4 regions of the Lysinibacillus sp. NPDC093712 genome follow, and region 1 is predicted to be linked to each of the others. Evidence: predicted binding sites of a transcription regulator. Region 1 holds the regulator's gene; each other region holds the start of a gene.

Region 1 (3,213 bases):
GCGGTAATTGGTATGATTGTCGGGATAATCGTGCTCAAAGTACGGCAACAAGGTCGAAAAACGCCGATTCCTTTTGGACCATCCATTGCTTTAGCTGCAATTATCGTGTATTTCTATGGTGAAGTCATCATCGATTGGTATGTAGGATTATGGTAAGGGGGTATATGGATGAAACCAATTATTGGTATTACAGCATTTGCGGAGGACGATTTATCGTCAAAATTGAATGTAGCCTATAGCAAAAGTGTCATTGAGGCTGGTGGCATTCCATTTATTATTCCACTAGGGGTAGAGGAAGATGTAGCACAAATTTTATCGTTGACGGACGGCTTATTATTATCTGGTGGTCATGATGTTCATCCATTTGAATTTGGAGCGGAGCCTCTACCGAAGCTAGGACAAATACATCCAGAACGAGATAGGGTGGAGCTTGCCTTAATTCATGCGGCTTTTACAAGGAAAATGCCAATTTTGGGGATTTGCCGTGGCATGCAAATACTTAATGTTGCATTAGGTGGAACTTTATACCAAGATATTGATAGCGAATATCATAGTAGTAAGCTGTTAAAGCATACGCAACAAGCGGCTCGTGGTGTTGCTACACATTATGTGCAAATTACGCCAGATACGTTGTTAAAATCAATTATCGAGGAAGAAAAAATTGCTGTGAATTCATTTCACCATCAAGCTGTAAATGTATTAGCAGAGAAGCTAATCGTTGCAGCGAAATCGAGTGATGGCCTAGTTGAAGCGTTCGTACACGAAGACTATCCGTTTTGTTTAGCAGTGCAGTGGCACCCAGAAGAACAAGCAGTAGTAGGAGATTTAGCTGCACAGAAACTCTTTGCAGCCTTCACTCAGGAGAGCTTAAAATATAAAAGAGAAGCATGAGTGCTTCTCTTTTTTGTTTGCTAAGTATGAGAATGCATTAATGTACACGGCGATATAAGCCGACTACTTGTCCTAAAATCGAAACTTGGTCTACAATAATCGGTTCCATTGTAGCGTTTTCTGGCTGTAAGCGAAAATGATTTTTTTCCTTGAAGAAGCGTTTAACTGTTGCTTCATCTTCTTCTGTCATTGCAACAACAATATCACCGTTATCAGCTGTTGCTCTTTGCTTGACGATGACTAAATCTCCATCAAAAATGCCCGCCTCGATCATCGATTCACCCATAATTTCTAACATAAATAGCTGATCTTCACTTGTACCGTAAATATCAGGTAATGGGAAATATTCGTCGATATTTTCAATGGCTGTTATAGGTGATCCAGCTGTTACCTTACCAACAAGCGGTACATGGATGACGCTTTGCTTTTGAATTGAATCTTCTGGCTCTAAAATTTCAATCGCACGTGGCTTAGTAGGATCTCGTCGAATAAAGCCCTTTTGCTCTAATCGAGCTAAATGTCCATGAACCGTTGAGCTTGATGCAAGTCCAACTGCTTCCCCAATCTCACGTACAGATGGCGGATACCCTTTTGCACGTACTTCTTCTTTGATAAACGCTAGTATATCCTCTTGTCTTTTCGAAACTTTTTTCATGATTGCTCACCTCTTTTTTTATATCATTCTTCTTACTATCTTCTTACTAGATAGTATAGCAGAATGCGAACACTTATGCAAACATAGGTTCGAAAAGTGTTTGACAAAAACGTCTGTTCGCTTTATCATAAGAACATACATTCCGAACAAACATTCTGAAAAGGGGATATGATGAATGAATTGGTTTAAAAAAAATACACATATTTCAATTTTATTAGGCGCATTTTTACTATTTGCAGGTTATCTTGTTATAACTGATCCTGGAGACATTACTTACACTGAAATCTATATCGAACATGGCGATAGCTTATGGTCGTTAGCTGAGCAATACCGTGGTAAAATGGGTATGGACGACTGGATAAAACTTGTGAAAGCCGAGAACGAATTACATAGCGTAAAAATAGTTGCTGGAAAATCACTTGTTATACCAGTAGTGGGGGACAATAAGATACCCACCAATTCAATTGAAATTGCGAGAAGTGAAAGATGATGAATAAACAACGAACGGCTGTAATTTACTGCCGTGTGAGCACCGAAAAAGAGACACAAAGTTCTTCATTGGAGCGTCAACAAGAAGAATTACTTCGTTATGCTAAGGAACAAAACTACGATGTGAAAAATGTTTTTCTGGATAAGCATAGTGGGTATGATGTTGAGCGCGAAGGATTACTTGAAATGCTCGATTATATTAAAGAAAAAGAGATACACGCATTATTTGTGCAAGATGAAACACGTTTAGGGCGTGGTAATGCACGAATGGCTGTACTTCATTTATTGCAAAAAACGGAAACAGATGTTTTTTCCATGCGTGATGCAGGGCCTGTACAATTGAATGAGATGGATACGATGTTGCTCGAAATTTTAGCTATTGTTGAGGAATATCAACGTAAAATCCATAATGCGAAAATTCGTCGTGGCATGCGTCGTGCAGTAGAAAATGGCTATCGTCCCGAACATAATCTTTCCAAGCGTGGTAATCCAAATGGTCAGGAGCGTAAGGAAGTGCCTATAGAAGAAATAGTGAAGCTACGCAATCGTGGCTTTACCTATGAGGAAATTGCTGCGACACTAAGAGGTCTTGGCTTCGATGTAAGTAAGGCAACCGTACATAGGCGTTATCAAGAACATCAAGAAAGGTTAGCGGGCAAGTAATTTGCCCTGCTAATCTTTTTTCATGCTTAAAAACGCTCCTGATTGGAAAATAAACTGTCCAAGTAGGTAGAAGGGCAAGATTAATTTCATGTTAAAGCTACCCATTCTTCTTGCAAAATAGCGTAATAGTATTCATCCCACCAATCGTTACCATATGGTATACATTTTTTAAAAAATCCTTCACGTTGCATACCGATTTTTTCCATCACTCGGTAGGAGGCAATATTTTCAGGCTGGCATGTAGCGATAATTCTATGAAGCTTCATTTTGGTAAACCCATAATCTAATAGGGCGTGCGCTGCTTCTGAAGCATAGCCTTGACGATAATATGCTGGGTTCAACACCCATCCAATTTCATATGTATGTTCGCCAAAGTAGGGATGGAAAACTAGATGACCAATGACTTGTTGCTGATCTTGTAAAACAATAGCAAAATGTTGTGCTTGCTCACCGCTATTATCTGTTATAAATTTTTGTACCTGTTCTACAGTTAAAACACCTTCTGGCATATAGTG
Region 2 (3,213 bases), 1.0 Mb from region 1:
ATCAAGCATTAAATTTTCTATTATAAAATCTGTAATGATGTTTTTATCGGATATACCATCAATATAAATAAGAGCAATTGATAGTTTATCGAGTTGGTCAAGTGTCATTTCACGAATAATTACATCGTTACTATTACCTAGCGCTTCTTTAATCGTAAAAATATTTTCTGAAAGAGAAGTGTGCAGTAACTTCGTAGAAGGATTTTGCTGTTGGGAGGTATTGTTGTTTTCTGAAACTGGCATTATGTTTCCTCCTCAAAGTATAGATTGACTAGTTAGAGGATGGTCAATTTTACGAAGAGCTAAACCAAATAGTGCAAACTAAAGATTGTTATTGTTCAAAATGAAAAAAGTGTTTCCTTTCATTTTGGTGAAAGGAAACACTGTGTTATTTTAAATAGTCGTATTTTAATTCGTAAAGTTGTTTGTCAACGTCAATGTGTAAGTTATAATCGTTAAAAAACCATAGATCTTTCTCATCGATATAGTAGGTCACACCATCAATGACAGTTTGAACGCCTATTTCGAGAGGTTCTTCGCGAGTCATCCCAAGAGAAAATCCTTCGTGGAAAGGGCTTGAACCACCATATCTTGCATAAAACCGGATTGTATCTCCTGTTTCGACTTCCATTTCGTTTTTAAACCATTGAAGCGCTTCATCTGTCAGTGCGATATTCATGCGTGAACTCCTTTCATGTTAAAGCCATTTCACTTTTGGTTCAGTACCATTTTTAATGCGGGTAATATTTGCTCGGTGACGATAAACAATAAAAATAAATAAAAATGCTACTAATATAGCTAATGCGAAATCGCCTGTCACAAAAAAATAAATAATCGAATAGATTAATGCAACTAGTGCAGCAATCATCGATGTTAGGCTGACAATTTTCGTAAGCTTTAACGTTACGATAAATGCGATGAATAGTAAAATGAATAGTGGCCAAGAATAGCCTAGTAGGACGCCAGCTGATGTGGCAACAGCTTTTCCGCCACGGAAGCTTGCAAAAATAGGAAACATATGACCAATCACCGCAACAAGCCCTAAAATAAGTCCGTGAATCGTGGCATCAGAGAATACTGGGAGTGCAACTAATAACACAGCAGCTGTTCCTTTTAAAATATCCATGATTGTAACAACTAAACCTGCTTTTTTTCCTAATATACGGAAGGTGTTGGTAGCACCTAAATTGCCACTACCATGCTCGCGAATATCTGTTTTGTAAAATATTTTGCCAATCCATAACCCAGAAGGTATAGAGCCGATAAGATAGGCACATAAAATAATAAGTCCGTTTAACATAGGTGGACTCCTTTCATCCAAATAATAACACTTGGTACTAATAGTTTGTAACAAGTATTTTACACTTTTTCTCTTTAATCTACAATGATATGAAGGAGATTTCATCATGGGCCTTGAATTCAATACAAAAGGAAAATATTTCACCATGATTTCAAAAGTCACAGGCTTATGTTAGCTTATGTTAGGTTGTACGACACTATTATAGTATCAATACCTAAGCCCTTTCTTAAAAATATAGGTAAAATGGCAATTTTGTCAATCACACATTCCTTTGGTAGAATAGAAGTCTATCTTTAATTTCTATGTGAAGCTATAAAAAATCATCATTCAACAGAAAACACCTACTCATCACGTTTTGGTAAGCTGAGTGTAAGCATGAAGTTGGCGTTTATTGCTGGCTGAATGAAGATAGAGCCTATGACGATAGTTGTGGATTTTGTATAGTGGTCATTGCAGTAAGCTACAGGCAGTTGCAGTCATTTATGTCCGTTAACTGACTTAGATTGGTCGTTTAACAAAATTCATAGAAGACATTACGCCATAGCGTAAACAAAAATATATATATCTGTCACTAGCTATTGACAGGAAATGCTATTATTATTAGGATGAGAACGTAATCAGAACATGCGTTTGTTTTTTGGAGGGGAATCTTTTGGCGAATAAACAGTCACCAAGCGTCTATAATGATGACGCCATTCAAGTATTAGAAGGATTAGAAGCGGTACGAAAGCGACCCGGCATGTATATCGGTTCCACAGACGGCAGAGGACTTCATCACCTTGTATATGAAATCGTGGATAATTCGGTGGATGAAGCACTAGCTGGCTTTGGTTCTCATATCATTGTCACTATTCATAAAGATCAGAGCTTAAGTGTTCGAGACTTTGGACGAGGGATGCCAACAGGTATGCATAAAATGGGCAAGCCTACCCCTGAAATTATTTTCACTGTATTACATGCAGGCGGTAAATTTGGGCAAGGCGGCTATAAAACGAGTGGTGGCTTACATGGTGTTGGTTCTTCCGTTGTCAATGCTTTATCGACATTTTTAGAAGTAACGATTCATCGTGATGGCAAAAAGTATAAGCAGCGTTTTGAAAATGGTGGACACCCTGCAACGACACTTGAAGAAATTGGTCAAACAAAACAAACAGGAACACTTGTCCATTTCCTACCAGACGACACGATCTTTTCAGTCACAAAATTCAATTATGATACGCTTGCAGAACGTTTACGTGAGTCTGCATTTTTATTAAAAGGATTAAAAATTGAGTTAATCGATCAACGCGAGGAAGGCAAAGGTGATGTTTTCTTTTATGAAAACGGCATTGAAGCTTTCGTTGCGTATTTGAATGAGGAAAAAGATGTTCTTCATCCTGTGAAATATGTAGAGGGTGAACAAGATGATATCGAGGTTGAATTTGCCTTCCAATTCAACGACGGTTATTCAGAAACGATTTTATCGTTTGTTAACAACGTTCGTACACGTGACGGTGGTACACATGAAACAGGTGCAAAATCTGCGTTGACGCGAGTTTTCAATGAATATGCACGTAAGATCGGTCTATTGAAAGATAAAGATAAAAATCTTGAAGGAACAGATATTCGTGAAGGTTTAGCGGCGATTATCTCTGTTCGTATTCCAGAGCATTTATTACAATTTGAGGGTCAAACGAAAGGTAAGCTTGGTACGAGTGAGGCGCGTTCTGCAGTAGATAGCGTTGTTTCAGAGCAGCTTTTATATGTTCTTGAAGAGAATGCGGAGCTATCAGCTTCCCTTGTTCGTAAAGCGATTCGTGCACAACAAGTTCGTGAAGCGGCGCGAAAAGCGCGTGAGGATGCTCGTAACGGGAAGAAAAACAAAAAAGGTAGTACGATTCTATCAGGAAAGCTAACACCTGCACAATCTCGTA
Region 3 (3,213 bases), on a different contig from region 1:
AACTGATAAATAAGGTAAGGTTGAATTAATAATAAATATTTGTATATGTAAAAAAGTGAATTTTTTAAAGTGCTTTTTTAACGACCTAATCGTTGCTTTTTTTACTCGAAAATTGTTGAATTGTTCAGAAATTGTTCAACGAAGCTTTTTTAAATAGGTTCATGATTAATTGAAGGGTTGGACCACTTGCCAATAGTAAATTAGTTATATTAGTCTGAATTATAAAAAAATATTGAAAATCATGTGATCACTATTTATAATCAAAATGATTTATACTATAAAGGAGATGATGAAGGAAATGAAGAGACTAAGTATTTTGTTGTGCGCGTTAACATTAGTTTTTGGATTTTTTGCATTTTCAGGAATCTCTATAGCTACCGAAGAAACAAGCTTTAACGATGGTGAGAAATTTACACCAGTAACAGAACCGGTAACGGAATCAGTAACAGAACTACCTCTTGGTTTTGACATCGATAAAGAATATGAGGATGGGGAAATAATATCAGAGACAATCACTAAATCTGATTTTAATCCACTAGGTTTTTATCTTTATGCAGATGCATCGCACCAAGTGTACTATACATTTAATAGCTCTATCCCAACATTGTATCCTTACGAAAAATGGATTGATGGCTATTTATATAGAGGAAATCTAAAATTACAAGGAGCAGTGCCAGCGGGAAAGGGTTATTTAGCTACATATAGTGGAAAGATTTCTACATTTGTTAACTAAAATAAGGATTTGCTATAATAATAAAAGCCATGCTCATTTATATGCGCGTGGCTATTTTTAGTTAAAACTGATATTATTCAAGGTTATTGTATTTCTGTTTAACGTATTAATTGAATGACATTGGGATGGTCATCAGCCTGAATTAATAAAGTTGCTGAAGTAGGTCGTAAATCATGGAAACGTATCTGAGATAAATCAGGATTCCTTTCCATAACGCAATCTCACCATTGACTTATTGAATCGGGGCAATAGGGTTTCCAAATTTTTTAAAATAGAAACATATGTTCGTCTCATTCTCCCTCTACTCCAGCATCTTCTGCAATTAAATTTTTTTAATTAATCTTCTTAACGTAGCTCACAATAATTACTCCCTTCAGTAAGCCTATAACCATCAAAATAATGATTATTAAGATAGTGATATAATCTTTTCTTCGCAAAATCGTATTCTACATTAAAGAACGCTTGAATTGTAATAATTGCTTTTTCCTCATTTACAGGTAGTTTAATCTTATTAAGCATGAAAGTGGGTACACAGGCTTGGAGAGCAAAACTATTTGCTTTCCATTCTTGATACTCTCTGAAAAGAGAAATAGATTTTGCTTGGTTACCAGAGTGTACTGTTGCATGACATAATTCATGTCCGAATTCCTGCCACTGCCTTTCTTCAGACAATCTAGAATCAATAAAAATTACATTTCCTGTATTAGTAGAATCGTAAGGTAAAAAGTATAGTGTAAAACCAAGGCGTGAGGCGATTAATCCTGGATTTAGTTGTTTAGGTGTTGTCACATCAATACTTGTAAATAATTCACGAATGTAATCTTCTAGATGAGTATAAATAAAATTCATAATATCCCTCTTTTATCAAACATATGTTCTATTTATGGTAACAAAAAAATTCACCAAAGAAAAGGCGAATTTTTATAATGTTTGGAAATGTTACAAATTATTGTGATTTATTTTTTGTTTTCTTGTTGACGTTTCAATACTTCATAGAAAACTTCAAACTGTTCTAATGCATCCAATAAATTTTCCGGTTGGTTTTTGAAAAATAAATCTTCTCTAGTTAAAAAGAAGTCAATTACCTCTTTTTGATATGCACTCAGATTGTTGTATTCATTATCAGAGATGCCAGCTTGAGTATGTAAAGCTCTTTTATTATCTGTTCTCCCTAAAAGATAATCTATAGACACATTGTAGTAGTCCGCAATTTTTTCTAAAATTTCATAATCAGGATTTCTCTTCCCTTGTTCATAAGCAGTATAAGCTGGTCTAGTAATGCCTAGAATGTCTGCTATATCTTGTTGAGTTTTGTTATCTGATTTTCGTAGATATTTCAAGCGTACACCTAGCATAATTTCACCTCGCGTTTCTAAATATAATTATATGTAACAATCTGTTACTAATCCAATAAAAAATAATAATGTAACAAAACGATACATTTATTGTTGACTAAGTAACGAATTGACACTATATTATAAATAAGCTATATGAAAGGTGGTCAATAATTGGAAAATCGGACTTGGTTAAAGACAAGACGTTTAGAAAATAAACTGACTCATGATGATGTCGCTAAAGCATCTGGAATTAAACGTGCATATTATACCATGATTGAACAAGGTAAACGCAGGCCTTCTGTACATGTTGCTAAATCTATTGCGGTAGTATTAGATTTTGATTGGGTTCTTTTTTTTGATGATAAAAGTCACGATTCGTTACAAAACGACTGTATAAAATGTATTTATGTAGCGATATGATACAACGTTTGTTAACTAAGGAGGTTATATTGACATGAAATTATTACAAATTATCTTATATGAAAATCGTCGCGTACTAACGACAGCACAAATTGCAGAAAGTTATGGAACAAACAGTGACCATATTTCTAAGAACTTTTCAGAAAATAAAGATCGATATAAGGAATATAAACACTATATCAAATTAGAGGGTAAGGAATTATTAAATTTCCAAAAAGCGCAGCTACAATTACAAATTTCCAATATGGCTAGAGTGAGTGTTATACCTATGGACTGAAAAAGGAGCTTGGCTTCATGCTAAGTCTCTTAATACAGACGAAGCTTGGGACGCGTACGAAATTTTAGTAGACGAATACTACACAGTTAAAGAAAATGTAGTTCCATTATCTAAAAATCAAGCACTTGTGACCGTCCTTCGTACAACAGCTGATTTAGTGGAAAATACTCAAGCAATTAAACAAGAACAGTATGAAATAAGAAAGGAACTATCAATGATTAACGAAAAAGTGGATGAACAAATAACATTAACTTCTGGTGAACAACGCGCTGTACAAAAAGAAGTTGCCATAAAAGTTTATGCGATTGAAGTTAATACAACAATCCAGTCGAAATTATTTCGTGAATTGCATCGTGAAATTAAGAATCGTTTTGCTGTTGCTAGTTATAAAGATATTCGTAGGCAAGATTTGCAAAATGTACTTAATTACATTCGGTCTTGGGTTC
Region 4 (3,213 bases), on a different contig from region 1:
TATTAACATAAATAGGATGAACTAAATTAAAAGATGAATCATGACGGTGGATTTGAGCTAAAAACCTTTTGTATGAATCTGTTGAGCCATTTGTTACTTCAAGTATGTCTCCGTCATATAGATCATCATCAACCATATCGCAATTTCCGATGTATTGACCTACAGATTCAAAATGAACTGGAACATCATCAATATACGCTAACTTATCTTCATAATTAATATGTAAATTACCATAAAGCCATTTTCCACCATTAGCTAATTCCTCAATAGACATGCCTCTAAATTTAATCACCATTATTACCTCCTATTTTTTAGTAATACTTGATTTCTTAACCTAAGTATAATTGAATAATTACATAAAAACAAGTATAAATTATGTATTTCTTTATTTAATTTTCTATGAACATACAAAAAAAGAGAGTCAATTAAGACTCCCTACTTTTCATTCGCAATCATATATTGATAAAAATCACAGTCTTTATTTAACTTCAGTGATTTGCAGACATCATCTTCAATTACACAAAAGAAGACTGGATCAAACTTACCATCATATTCATCTTGTTTTGTAATAATCGCATGTATCAATTCTCGTTTACTTTTACCGTTATAAGATGGAATATCTAAAATATGACCAATCTTTTTTAATAAAGACAACGAAAATTCTTTAACAATTTGCTCTGGAAACATTAACTCTAATTGATCTTTTCTTTCCTGTTGTTGTTTCATAAAAGTTTCAAACACGTTTATTACACCCTTTCATGGCGAACATAACTTCATTCATTTCAATTTCCAATATTATACCAAAAGCGCTAATTTTATAAAAGGGAAATATTATTGAATAAGAAAAAAGAGAGCCAATATCGACCCTCTCCAAAGTACTCAGTACAAATTACTTATTCTATTATTTCAAACGTAGACGTTACTCTTACTTTTTTAAGTTTAAAACTTTCATAATTATTTTCATACATATATTGCCCTAACCATATGTCATATTGCGCTTCCTGTTCAGAGTTATATAAAGTGGCATCTTCAATATTATCTGTAATACTACTCTCCATATATGAACTTATAAAAAAATTATCTGCAAACTGTGCAACATACTTAATGTCTAGCAATTGAATCAACGCCTTTCGAAATTGAATTAAAACTCAATATCTATCATACTCAATTTTAATTCAATCATCACTTATTTTGAACTAATAAATGAAAAGCCACCCATATAACAGTGAGTGGCAATTACAATTTCATTTTCTTATTTATATGATCGTTCAGTAGGTTTTCTACATTCGTTTTCAATGCTTGATTAGCGTATCTTAACTCTACATCATTTCCTGCTGTAGCTATCTTTACATCACTAAAGTATTCATCAATTTTAGTCCACCCAACTATTCGTATGCGTTGTTGTGTAAGCTGTCTTTTAAGATTAAAGCATTTGTTACGTAAATCCTTTAATAATGAATCCATTAACGGCAGAAATACATTACTCAACTTAAACTGTTCTACCTTCAGGTAATCAATTTGTAATGATTTCACAGCTAGTTCTAACAATAAAAATTTGTGCACAAGCTGACGTTGCTCTGGATTAATCATCTGAATTTACCATCATGGCTTTTTGCAATTGATCAAATGTGATGCGTTTGATTGAGATGTCAGTTTCAATTAATAATTCTTTATTTAAAATATCGGTTCCTGTTATGATACCTATTACGTCATACAACTTATTGTTACTCCAAATAGTTAATTTAACTTGTTCTTTCATCTTATAGGAACGTTGTATGATTTGTTCGATTTCATCAAATTCCCATTCAGTTAGTACACGTTTAGTATCGTAAAACTGTTCCTTTTTCCATTCTTTAAGTTTATCTAAGTGTTCTGGTAGCATCAATGATGTCCACTTCATATTTCCACGATCATCAATCATAATAACACTCCTTCAATTATCGTTTGTATTTATTATAGAACATTTGTTCTGTAATATACAATACCAATATCCAGAAATGTCATGAAATCTTCTCCTTCTTAATATTCTTTAATCCATCGATAAAGTAAAGTAAATTCTCATATACCTCTGCTTTGATTTCTGCCTTGCCTTCTTATTGTATCTTGCGTTCTCATATGTATGATTTAATGATAGTTCTATGTGATACTTTAGCCATTCGTATTTAGTTTTCTTCATATTTCACAACCTTTAATTTGTTCTTGTTATACCTGCTATAGCATGACCTCACATAATGTAAGTCCTTCCACGCACGGTCAAAATGAGGAGTTCTTTCGAAAATAAAGTTATCTTCTTCATCTTTAGTATATTCAAACCCTAGCCATACTAGTGCGTCTGCTAATACTCTTGTTTTCACTATTCTAATTTTCATTTATGTATTTATCTCCTTTTATTTAATATTCTCATTTTATAATAAATACTCATTTTCGATTTTACTGAACTCTTTAAGCACCTTATCCATCATTTCTTGCTTACCTTTGCTATCTACATCATGTATATCCTTCACTAAATCATATTCATGATGTAGCATTTTTCTAACTCGTCTTAACACATTCAAACTACTCATACCTTTAATTGCATCTATTCCAATATTGTCCATGGTAAACCTCTATTCTTATTTTATGTAATTAAAACTTCTTAGCTAACCATGTTGACACTTTTGTGATAAAAGGTTCATATATGTATTTGTCTAATCCAAACATTATCTCCTCTATGTTATATGCTAACCACCTTAGAATAAATAATGGGAATGTAACAGGTAGCATGATAATTCTCATAGTATTATCAATGATATTCTTTACTTTCATTTGCTGTTTCGATCCAACAAAATGATTAACCATTTATTCACCCTCTTCGCCTTTTAAAATTCATTAACTACAACATTAAATCCTAATGCAAAAGCCTCTTCACGAATAAATCCTTCGTCTAAATGCATACACCACACTATGTTACGAACGTCGTTATATATTAATTTATCTAATTTATTCAATGACAGGTGGACATTTCCTTCATAATCAGCCTTACACGTATCGACATATACAATATCATAATATTCCTGATGAATTAGCATTAATCTTTTATCGTCAATCGATGAACTATCTCCAGAATACCAGACTCTGTTATTATGACTTATTAACTCGATACCATAAGAGAATAGTTCATCTACATGATTATTTCTATGGAAGACTACATGTAATCCTTCAATAACCTCAACC

Evidence for each region. The regulator LexA, encoded in region 1, represses DNA repair genes until DNA is damaged. The targets are predictions, from matches to a motif close to CGAACATATGTTCG.
Region 2: the regulator LexA is predicted to act here: its motif matches at 1,920-1,933, upstream of parE (DNA topoisomerase IV subunit B).
Region 3: the regulator LexA is predicted to act here: its motif matches at 1,599-1,612, upstream of ACQKNX_RS11440 (ImmA/IrrE family metallo-endopeptidase).
Region 4: the regulator LexA is predicted to act here: its motif matches at 1,958-1,971, upstream of ACQKNX_RS07865 (YolD-like family protein).

The regions. Positions count from the first base shown of each region.
Region 1 covers NZ_JBNNUU010000001.1:31,046-34,258, forward strand. The annotation lists gene ACQKNX_RS00155 (prepilin peptidase) at 1-156, shown strand, start outside; gene ACQKNX_RS00160 (gamma-glutamyl-gamma-aminobutyrate hydrolase family protein) at 169-891, shown strand; gene lexA (transcriptional repressor LexA) at 929-1,546, opposite strand; gene yneA (cell division suppressor protein YneA) at 1,722-2,036, shown strand; gene ACQKNX_RS00175 (YneB family resolvase-like protein) at 2,033-2,698, shown strand; gene ACQKNX_RS00180 (GNAT family N-acetyltransferase) at 2,785-3,213, opposite strand, start outside.
Region 2 covers NZ_JBNNUU010000001.1:1,040,646-1,043,858, forward strand. The annotation lists gene ACQKNX_RS05480 (spore germination protein) at 1-243, opposite strand, end outside; gene ACQKNX_RS05485 (HesB/YadR/YfhF family protein) at 389-679, opposite strand; gene plsY (glycerol-3-phosphate 1-O-acyltransferase PlsY) at 698-1,300, opposite strand; gene parE (DNA topoisomerase IV subunit B) at 1,953-3,213, shown strand, end outside.
Region 3 covers NZ_JBNNUU010000002.1:790,495-793,707, reverse strand. The annotation lists gene ACQKNX_RS11445 (hypothetical protein) at 299-733, shown strand; gene ACQKNX_RS11440 (ImmA/IrrE family metallo-endopeptidase) at 1,079-1,582, opposite strand; gene ACQKNX_RS11435 (helix-turn-helix domain-containing protein) at 1,690-2,088, opposite strand; gene ACQKNX_RS11430 (helix-turn-helix transcriptional regulator) at 2,242-2,490, shown strand; gene ACQKNX_RS11425 (ORF6N domain-containing protein) at 2,525-2,767, shown strand; gene ACQKNX_RS11420 (ORF6C domain-containing protein) at 2,748-3,213, shown strand, end outside.
Region 4 covers NZ_JBNNUU010000002.1:94,371-97,583, forward strand. The annotation lists gene ACQKNX_RS07845 (hypothetical protein) at 1-295, opposite strand, end outside; gene ACQKNX_RS07850 (hypothetical protein) at 436-741, opposite strand; gene ACQKNX_RS07855 (hypothetical protein) at 894-1,115, opposite strand; gene ACQKNX_RS07860 (aconitate hydratase) at 1,237-1,590, opposite strand; gene ACQKNX_RS07865 (YolD-like family protein) at 1,583-1,921, opposite strand; gene ACQKNX_RS07870 (hypothetical protein) at 2,163-2,369, opposite strand; gene ACQKNX_RS07875 (hypothetical protein) at 2,406-2,597, opposite strand; gene ACQKNX_RS07880 (MBL fold metallo-hydrolase) at 2,859-3,213, opposite strand, start outside.